DNA from 3 places in the Streptomyces sp. NPDC051909 genome. Region 2 is predicted to be linked to each of the others. Evidence: riboswitches for the same ligand, from Rfam matches in the RefSeq annotation. Region 2 holds a riboswitch; each other region holds the start of a gene.
What was found. Region 2 has a riboswitch for thiamine pyrophosphate ahead of AB0M18_RS24815 (thiamine ABC transporter substrate-binding protein). Riboswitches for the same ligand answer to the same signal wherever they lie in the genome.
Positions count from the first base shown of each region.

Region 1: another riboswitch for thiamine pyrophosphate. It lies ahead of thiO (glycine oxidase ThiO); the one in region 2 lies ahead of AB0M18_RS24815 (thiamine ABC transporter substrate-binding protein).
Region 3: another riboswitch for thiamine pyrophosphate. It lies ahead of thiC (phosphomethylpyrimidine synthase ThiC); the one in region 2 lies ahead of AB0M18_RS24815 (thiamine ABC transporter substrate-binding protein).

Region 1 is NZ_JBFAYA010000005.1:343,881-347,146, reverse strand. Features, by position in the region: gene AB0M18_RS11040 (thiazole synthase) at 1-178, opposite strand, end outside; gene thiS (sulfur carrier protein ThiS) at 184-384, opposite strand; gene thiO (glycine oxidase ThiO) at 381-1,562, opposite strand; TPP riboswitch at 1,560-1,672, opposite strand; gene AB0M18_RS11025 (FAD-dependent oxidoreductase) at 1,849-3,087, shown strand; gene AB0M18_RS11020 (Rv2175c family DNA-binding protein) at 3,131-3,266, shown strand, end outside.
Region 2 is NZ_JBFAYA010000016.1:104,654-107,919, reverse strand. Features, by position in the region: gene AB0M18_RS24825 (hypothetical protein) at 1-521, opposite strand, end outside; gene rlmN (23S rRNA (adenine(2503)-C(2))-methyltransferase RlmN) at 661-1,767, shown strand; TPP riboswitch at 1,797-1,906, shown strand; gene AB0M18_RS24815 (thiamine ABC transporter substrate-binding protein) at 1,990-3,087, shown strand; gene AB0M18_RS24810 (iron ABC transporter permease) at 3,141-3,266, shown strand, end outside.
Region 3 is NZ_JBFAYA010000020.1:10,597-13,862, reverse strand. Features, by position in the region: gene thiC (phosphomethylpyrimidine synthase ThiC) at 1-1,162, opposite strand, end outside; TPP riboswitch at 1,156-1,271, opposite strand; gene AB0M18_RS27460 (YibE/F family protein) at 1,344-2,756, shown strand; gene AB0M18_RS27455 (SsgA family sporulation/cell division regulator) at 2,946-3,266, opposite strand, start outside.

The DNA.
Region 1 (3,266 bases), on a different contig from region 2:
CGGAGAGGACCGAGCCCTGCACCTGCGGGTCCAGGCGGCGCATGGCGACGGTGGTGAGTTCGGTGCCGCTGGCGACCAGGGAGCGTTCGAGCACGTCGAGGCTGGGGGCCCCGCCGGTGCCCATGATCAGGCGGGAGGAGAAGTCGGTGCCGCCGAGGGTGAAGACGTCGTCGGACATCGCGCTCAGCCTCCCTGCACCGCGGTCAGGACCTCGACGCGGTCGCCGTCGGCGAGCGGCGTCGCGGCCCACTGGCTGCGCGGCACCACGGCCTCGTTGACGGCGGCGGCCACGCCGGAGTGCGCGGTGGTGAGGCCGGCGACGAGGGCGTCGAGCGCCAGGCCGGGGGAGAGCTCTCGCGGCTCTCCGTTCACGGACACGATCATGCGTGCTCCAGGTGTACGGGGGAGAAGCGGCGGGCGGTGAAGGCGGCGGCCTCGTCCGGCAGCGCGCCGGTGGTCAGGGCCCGGGCCATCACGTCGCCGGTGACGGGGGTGAGCAGCACCCCGTTGCGGTAGTGGCCGGTGGCCAGCTGGAGCCCGGGCAGGGCGCTGGGGCCGAGCAGCGGCGCGTTGTCGGGGGAGCCGGGGCGCAGCCCGGCGCGGGTCTCGGTGAGCGGCAGCTCGGTGATGCCGGGGACCAGCTCGTGCGCGTCGCGCAGCAGCTCGTACACCCCGCCGGCGGTGACGGTGGTGTCCCAGCCGAGCTCCTCGCTGGTGGCGCCGACCACCAGCTCGCCGTTCTCGCGCGGCACGAGATAGACGTGGCTGCCGCGGACCACCGCGCGGACGGTACGGGACAGGAAGGGCGCGTACGCGGGGGGCACCCGCAGCCGCAACACCTGGCCCTTCACGGGCCGCACGGGCGGCAGCGCGTCCGCCGGTACGCCGTCGAGCCGTCCGCTCAGGCTGCCGGCGGCGAGGACCACCTGGTCGGCGGCGACCTCGGTGCCGTCCGCGAGGACCGCGCCGGCGGCCCGGTCCCGTACCACCGTCAGGCGCTCCGCGCGGGTCCGGTGGAAGACCACCCCGGCCCGCTCGCAGGCCACGACCAGGGCGTCGGCGAGCCGGCGCGGGTCGACCTGGTGGTCGCCGTCCACCCGCAGCCCGCCGCGCACGCCCGGGGCGAGCATGGGCTCCAGGCGGCGGCAGTCGCGGCCGCTGAGCCACTCGGAGGCGAGCCCGCAGCGGGTCTGCAGGGCGTGCAGCTCGCGCAGATGGGCCCGGTCGTCGGCGTCGAGCGCGACCGCGAGGGTGCCGCAGGCGCGGTAGCCGACGTCGTGCCCGGTGGCCTCGGCGAGCTCGGCGACGAACGCGGGATAACGGCGGGCGGAGGCGAGGTTGAGCCCGAGCAGGGTCTCCTCGCCGTAGTGCAGCTCGGTGACGGCGGCGAGCATGCCGGCCGCCACCCGGGCGGCGCCGCCGCCTGGATCCGGGTCGGCCACGGCGACCCGCAGCCCGTGCTGCGCGGCCCGCCAGGCGGTGACCAGGCCGATGACGCCGCCCCCGATGACGAGGACGTCGGATGTGCTGCTTGTGCTGCTTGTGCTGCTTGTACGCGACATGGGCGTCCAGCCCCTCCCTTCGCCGGCATGACCCGGATCAGGTTCGTACGGTCGGAGGCCGGCCAGCCTCCCTCTCAGCCCGGTGCGTCCGGGCTCCCGCGATGTTCAGGGGCTGCCCGGCGGATCACGGCCGGGTCCGAGGTGCCGTGCCAGACGCCTCGGCCTGTCCGACCCTGATCCGCCGGGCAGCCCCTACGGCGGCCAGACTAGTCCGTGCCCGCGTCGGGTCCACAGGGCCACCCGGCCCCCGCTTCCTGACGCTCCGTCAGATGCGTATGGTGGTCGGGTGAGCGAGCAGAAGCAGGCACAGCAGCCGAACGAGCGGCGCGTCGTGGTCGTGGGCGCCGGAATGGCGGGCGTCCAGACCGCCGTCGCCCTGCGCGAACAGGGCTTCACCGGATCCGTCACCCTCATCGGCGCCGAACCCCACCAGCCCTACGACCGGCCCCCGCTGTCCAAGGCCGTCCTGCTCGGCAAGGCCGAAGGCTCCTCCTTCGACGTCGACTTCACCGCCCTCGACATCGACCTCCGGCTCGGCGTCGAGGTCACCGGACTGCGCCCCGCCGACCACGAGGTCGACACCGAGACCGGCCCCGTGCCGTACGACGTCCTCGTCGTCGCCACCGGCGCGAACCCGCTCACCCTGCCCGGCTCCGAGGGCGTCCCCGGCGTCCACCTGCTGCGCACCCTCGACGACGCCGTCCGCCTCGGCCCCGTCCTGGAACGCCGCCACGACATCGTCGTCGTCGGCGCCGGCTGGATCGGCGCCGAGTTCGCCACCGCCGCCCGCGAGGCCGGCTGCGCCGTCACCGTCGTCGAGGCCGCCGACCGCCCCCTCGCCGGCGCCCTGCCCGCCGAGGTCACCGCCCCCATGGGCGCCTGGTACACCGCGAGCGGCGCCGAACTCCGGCTCCACGCGCGCGTGCGACGGGTCGAGGAGGGCCGCGTCGTCCTCGACGGACCCGACGGCACCACCACCGAGCTGCCCGCCGACGCCGTCGTCGTCGGCATCGGCGCCCGCCCCGCCACCGACTGGCTGGCCGGCTCCGGCGCCGCCCTCGACCCCAGCGGCGCGCTCACCGCCGACGACCGGCTGCGCACCTCCCTGCCCGACGTGTACGCGGTCGGCGACTGCGCCTCCTTCCCCTCCGCCCGCTACGGCGAACGGCTCCTCGTGCACCACTGGGACAACGCCCTCCAGGGCCCCCGCACGGTCGCCGCCGACATCCTCGGCGCCGCGCCCGAGCCGTACGACCCGGTCCCGTACTTCTGGTCCGAGCAGTTCGGCCGCTTCGTCCAGTACGCGGGGCACCACGGCGCCGCCGACACCCTCCTGTGGCGCGGCGACCCGGCCGACGAGAGCTGGACGGTGCTGTGGCTGCGCCAGGGGACCCCGGTCGCCCTGCTCGCCGTCGGCCGGCCGCGCGACCTCGCCCAGGGCCGCCGGCTGATCGAGCGGCGCACCCCGGTCGATCCCGCGAAGGCCGCCGACCCCGCCGTCCCCCTGAAGGCCGCAGTCAGGTAGGGCCCGACTACCGACTGTCAGTCCGGGATGGCAGGCTTGTCCCGTGACCGAGATTGACGCAAAGACCGATGCTCTCGTCCCCGACTGGCTCTACCTCCCCGACATCGCGGAGAAGCTCGACGTCGAGGTGACGCGCGTGCGGCAGCTGGTGAAGGAGGGCCAGCTCATCGCCGTGCGCC
Region 2 (3,266 bases):
CGCATCGCCTCGGTCTCGTCGGCCCCGGAGTCGATGGTGAGCGGCTGGGGCGCCGTGCCGTTCTCCGCGCTCTTCTTCCGCCGCTGCTCCGCCAGATCCCTCATCGTCCCGGCGGCCTGGTCCGTCGTGGCGAAGGTGAAGAGGGTGAACTCCAGGCGCGTCTCGTCGGAGCCCCGTGCCTCCATCTCCTTCTTCCCCGCAGCCTGGATCCCGGCGCAGGACGACTTCGTCTCCTTCGAGCACTCGGCGAGCGCTTCGCCGTCCTGGATCACCGCGGCGTCGTCGCCGACGAAGATGTCACCCACGCCGGACTCGACCGGGAGGGCGGAGAACAGCCCTGTCGCGTCGATCCAGGCGGGAGACGTCCCGGCGCTCCCCGCGGCCGTGCTCCCCGCGGCCGTGGTTCCCGCGCCCGCGCTCCCCGCGGCCGTACTTCCCGCCGTCGAGTTCCCCTCCCCGCACGCCGTCACCGTGAGCGCCAGCACGGCCGCGACGGCGGCCCCCCGTACAACAGCCTTCACCGAACTCCTCCGACCGCCCGATCGCGGCCCGGCCGCGACACGACCGGACACTTGGCATGATCACTTAACCCCATGGGTCGTTGATCAACAACTCGCGTCCGGTCGCCGCCGGGAATCCGTCTGCGACACTGGTACCACCATGCCCAAGCCCGGAGAACTCACTTTCGTCGCCCCGCGCGGAGCCAAGCAGCCCCCGCGGCACCTCGCCGACCTGTCGCCCGCCGAGCGCAAGGAGGCCGTCGCCGCGATCGGCGAGAAGCCGTTTCGCGCCAAGCAGCTGTCCACGCACTACTTCGCGCGCTATGCGCACGACCCGGCGGAGTGGACCGACATTCCCGCCGCGTCGCGCGAGAAGCTCGCGGGGGAGCTGCTGCCCGATCTGATGTCGGTGGTGCGGCACATCTCGTGCGACGACGACACCACTCGTAAGACGCTGTGGCGGCTGCACGACGGCACGCTCGTGGAGTCGGTGCTCATGCGCTACCCGGACCGGGTGACCATGTGCATCTCGTCGCAGGCCGGCTGCGGCATGAACTGCCCGTTCTGCGCGACGGGGCAGGCCGGTCTGGACCGGAACCTGTCGACGGCGGAGATCGTGCACCAGATCGTCGACGGGATGCGCGCGCTGCGCGACGGCGAGGTGCCGGGTGGTCCGGCGCGTCTGTCGAACATCGTGTTCATGGGGATGGGCGAGCCGCTCGCGAACTACAAGCGGGTCGTCGGCGCGATCCGCCGCCTCACGGACCCCGAGCCGGACGGCCTGGGCCTGTCACAGCGCGGGATCACCGTGTCCACCGTCGGTCTGGTGCCCGCGATGCTGCGGTTCGCCGACGAGGGCTTCAAGTGCCGGCTCGCGGTGTCGCTGCACGCGCCGGACGACGAGCTGCGCGACACCCTGGTGCCGGTGAACACCCGCTGGAAGGTGCGCGAGGTCCTCGACGCCGCGTGGGAGTACGCGGAGAAGTCGGGCCGCCGGATCTCCATCGAGTACGCGCTGATCCGCGACATCAACGACCAGGCCTGGCGCGGCGACCTCCTCGGCCGCCTCCTCAAGGGCAAGCGGGTGCACGTCAACCTCATCCCGCTGAACCCGACGCCCGGGTCCAAGTGGACGGCGTCCCGCCCGGAGGACGAGAAGGCCTTCGTCGAGGCGATCGCCCGCCACGGCGTTCCGGTCACCGTCCGTGACACCCGCGGTCAGGAGATCGACGGCGCCTGTGGACAGCTGGCCGCCGCCGAGCGCTGACCTTGTAGTCTGAGCTCGAACACATCTTCATATTCCGACAGGGGAGCGCCACAGCGCTGAGAGTGCGGTAACCGTAGACCGCAGACCCTCTGAACCTTGCCCAGGTCATTCTGGGTAGGAAGTTCGGTCGTAACTCGAGCTGTTGCGCCCTGCCCGCGCCCGGTCTCCCCGGACGCGGGCAGGGCCGCGTCTCCTTCTGGTCACACCCAGGAGGACATTCACGTGAACATCAGGAAGGCGGCCGCCGCCGCGCTCGTCGCGGCGCTCGGCGTCTCGACCCTCGCCGCGTGCGGCACGGACGACGTGCGGGAGGCGGCCGGCAAGACCGACCAGCCCATGCCGAAGACCGTGACCCTCGTCAGCCACGACTCCTTCAACGCCTCCAAGGAGGTGCTCGCGGAGTTCACCAGGCAGACCGGTCTCACGGTCAAGGTGCTCAAGAGCGGCGACGCCGGCGAGGCCGTCAACAAGGAGATCCTGACCAAGGGCTCCCCGCAGGGCGACGTCTTCTTCGGCGTGGACAACACGCTGCTGTCCCGCACCCTCGACAACGGCATCTTCGTGCCGTACGAGGCCCAGGGCCTGGACCGGATCCCGGCGTCGCTCCAGCTCGACAAGGAGCAGCACCGGGTCACGCCGATCGACTCCGGCGACATCTGCGTCAACTACGACAAGCAGTACTTCGCGGACAGGAAGCTGGCGCCGCCGCAGACCTTCGACGACCTGGCGAAGCCGCAGTACAAGGACCTGCTCGTCACGGAGAACCCGGAGCGGTCCTCCCCGGGCCTCGGCTTCCTGCTCGGCACGGCCGCGAAGTACGGGGACGAGGGCTGGCAGGACTACTGGAAGAAGCTCAAGGCCAACGGTGTGAAGACCGTCGACAGCTGGGAGCTCGCCTACAACCAGGAGTTCTCCGGCTCGGCCGGCGGCAAGAAGGCCAAGGGCGACCGCCCGCTCGTCGTGTCGTACGCCTCCTCCCCGCCGGTCGAGGTGCTGTACGCGGAGCCCCAGCCGAAGGTCGCGCCGACCGGCGTGTCCACCGGCACCTGCTTCCGCCAGACCGAGTTCGCGGGCCTGCTGAACGGGGCGAAGAACCCCGAGGGCGGCAAGAAGCTGATCGACTTCCTCATCTCGAAGAAGTTCCAGGACGACATGCCGCTGCAGATGTTCGTCAACCCGGTGACGAGCGACGCGACGCTCCCGGAGCTGTTCACCAAGCACGGTGTGGTGATCGACAAGCCCGAGACGATGGAGCCTAAGAAGATCGCCGACAACCGTGACCAGTGGATCCAGCAGTGGACCTCGCTCGTCCTGAAGTAGCCCGCATCAGGCGCTCGGGGAGCGCGGCGGGGAGCGCGACGCGGCTCGGACTGATGGTCCTGCCCGTCGTGTTCTTCGCCGTGTTCTTCGCCTGGCCCGTCGTCTCCATCGTGGAGCGCGGGCTCAGGCCGGACAGGCGGTGGGAGCTCGGGCGGTTCGGCGAGACGCTGAGCCGGCCG
Region 3 (3,266 bases), on a different contig from region 2:
CGATCGTGTTCAGCTCGCCGAGCGTGCGCAGCTCCGCGAACTGCGCGTCGTCGTTGGCGTCCGCGATCGAGCCGGGCCGGAGACCGTCGCCGAGCGAGTACGTGACGTCGTACGCCGCGAGGATCTCGCAGAGCTCCTCGAAGTTCGTGTAGAGGAAGTTCTCCTCGTGGTGCGCGAGACACCACGCGGCCATGATCGAGCCGCCGCGCGAGACGATGCCGGTCTTGCGGCGGGCGGTGAGCGGCACGTACGGCAGCAGCACGCCGGCGTGCACCGTCATGTAGTCGACGCCCTGCTCGGCCTGCTCGATGACCGTGTCCTTGTAGATCTCCCAGGTCAGCTCCTCGGCCTTGCCGTCGACCTTCTCCAGGGCCTGGTAGAGCGGCACGGTGCCGATCGGCACGGGGGAGTTGCGCAGCACCCACTCGCGGGTGGTGTGGATGTTGCGGCCGGTGGAGAGGTCCATGACCGTGTCGGCGCCCCACTTGGTCGCCCAGGTCATCTTCTCCACCTCCTCCTCGATGGAGGAGGTGACCGCGGAGTTGCCGATGTTGGCGTTGACCTTCACCAGGAACCGCTTGCCGATGATCATCGGCTCGATCTCCGGGTGGTTGACGTTCGCCGGCAGCACGGCACGGCCCGCCGCGATCTCCTCCCGTACGACCTCGGGGGAGACGTTCTCGCGGATCGCGACGTACTCCATCTCCGGGGTGATCTCGCCCCGGCGGGCGTACGCGAGCTGCGTGACGGCCTGGCCGGCGCGGCCGCGGCGGGGCAGCCGGGGCCGGCCGGGGAAGACGGCGTCGAGGTTCCTGAGCCCGCCGCCGCGCGGCGAGGTGTGCTTGATGCCGTCGTCCTCGGGCCGGACCGGACGGCCCGGGTACTCCTCGGTGTCGCCGCGCGCGATGATCCAGTTCTCGCGCAGCGGCGCCAGACCCCTTCGGACGTCCGTCTCGACGGTCGGGTCGGTGTACGGGCCGGACGTGTCGTACAGCGTCACGTCCTTGCCGTTGGTGAGGTGTACCTGTCGGACGGGCACCCGGAGGTCGGGGCGGGAGCCCTCGACGTAACCCTTGTGCCAGCCCGGCGTGCGCTGGCCCTGGCCGCCGCCCTGCGGGGCGTTCTGGTCGGAGGCAGGCGTGTGTGCATCCTGAATGGTCATGAGACCGATCTCCCTACGCCGGCATTACCCGGTAACAGGTTCGGCGGTCGGCGCAGCGATTCGTCAGCGCCCTCTCAGCCCGGTGCTCCGAGCTCCCGCGTGTGCAAAGGTGTCACCACGCTAGCGGCACCCCGGGCGTGCTGAACAGTGGGGGTCTCGACGTTCTTGCGATGATCGGGCGGTGACTTCCTCCGAGCAGCCCCCCGAACCGCACGGCCGTGAGCACAGCCATGAGCACCGGCCCGAGCACGGACCCGAGCACGGTCATGGGCATTCTCATGCGCACGGTCACGGCCCCGCCGCGCCGGTCTCCCGGCATCTGCGCAGGGTCATCGCGGCCGTCCTGATCCCCTTCGCCACCGCCGTCGTCGTCGGCCTCGTGGTGCTGTGGCCGGGCGCGACGCCCGGCCACCAGCGCACCGGCGTCGGCTTCGACCGGCAGACCGAGCAGGGCAAGGTCGTCGCCGTCGAGCACGTCGACTGCAAGGACGTGAACGCCGCCCAGGTCCCGCCGACCGGCGACACCTCCACCCCTGAGGGGCGCGAGGCGGTCAACGGGCAGCAGGGGCAGTGCGATAAGGCCACCGTCGAGGTCACCACCGGCCAGGACAAGGGCCGCAGGTTCATCGAGATCGTGCAGCCGGACGCGCCGCGCCAACTCCACGAGGGGCAGGGCGTGGTGGTGGCGTACGCTCCCGACGCCCCGCAGGACCTCCAGTACTCCGTCACCGACGTGAACCGGAAGGTGCCGATCGCGGTCCTCGCCGGCATCTTCGCGCTCGCCGTCGTGATCGTCGGCCGGATGCGCGGCGTGATGGCGCTGATCGCGCTCGCCATCAGCTTCCTGGTGCTGACCATGTTCATCCTGCCGGCGATCCTCGAGGGCTCGAATCCGCTGCTCGTCGCCGTCGTCGGTTCGAGTGCGATCATGCTGATCGCGCTCTACATGTGCCACGGCCTCTCGGCCCGCACCTCGGTCGCGGTGCTCGGCACCCTGGTCTCACTGCTGTTGATCGGGCTGCTCGGCTCGGTCTTCATCGACTGGGCCTCGCTCAGCGGCAACACCGACGACAACACCGGTCTCATCCACGGGCTCTACCCCGAGATCGACATGTCCGGTCTGCTGCTCGCCGGAATCATCATCGGCTCGCTCGGCGTGCTCGACGACGTGACCGTCACCCAGACCTCCGCGGTCTGGGAACTGCACCAGGCCGACCCGGACATGGGGCCGCGGCGGCTCTACCGGGCCGCGATCCGGATCGGGCGCGACCACATCGCCTCGGTGGTGAACACCCTGGTCCTGGCCTACGCGGGCGCGGCCCTGCCGCTGCTCCTGCTGTTCTCGATCGCGCAGAGCAGCGTGGGCACGGTGGCCAACAGCGAGCTGGTCGCGGAGGAGATCGTGCGGACCCTGGTCGGCTCGATCGGGCTGGTCGCCTCGGTGCCGATCACCACCGCCCTCGCGTCGCTCGTCGTGTCGGCGGACCGGCCGGGGCCTGGGGCTGCGGAGACCGGCACGAGCCCGGGCGGCGGCCGCGCGGGCCGGGGCGGGCGGGCCGCCGGAGGCGGCGGCCGTCGACGCCGCGCCAAGTGACGCCGGACGACGGGGAGTCGGACCAAGGGGAGTCGGACCAAGGGAGGTCTCGGACCAAGAGGAGTCGGAGGAAGAGGAGTCGGGCGTACGGGCCGGGTGGGCGCTGACCCGTACGGGAGGGGTGCCGGGGCTCGGGTGGGGACGGATGCCGGGCCGGGGTGCAGGGGCGGGGGCGGGGCGGCCCTGCCGTCAGCCCGCGTTCTCCTCGGCGAGGATCCGACCGAGCGCGGCCTCGAGGTGGTCCTCGAAGTCACCCTGCGTGCGCTCCTGTCCGAGCGGTACGAGCTTGTCCGTACGGTCGAGGAAGGCCACCAGCGGCGGTGCGCTCGCGCGGAACAGGGCGCGGTCGCCGCCGACCTGGAGGCGGATCATCACGTCGGAGAGGCTCTCGGGGTCGGTGGGGGCGATGTGCACATCGCCGTCCCCGCTCGGCCGGTTGATCCCGTCGAGGAGCAGCTCCCGGCCGAAGGCCCAGGTCACCGGCGCGTCTCCGGGCAGGTGGAACGTCAT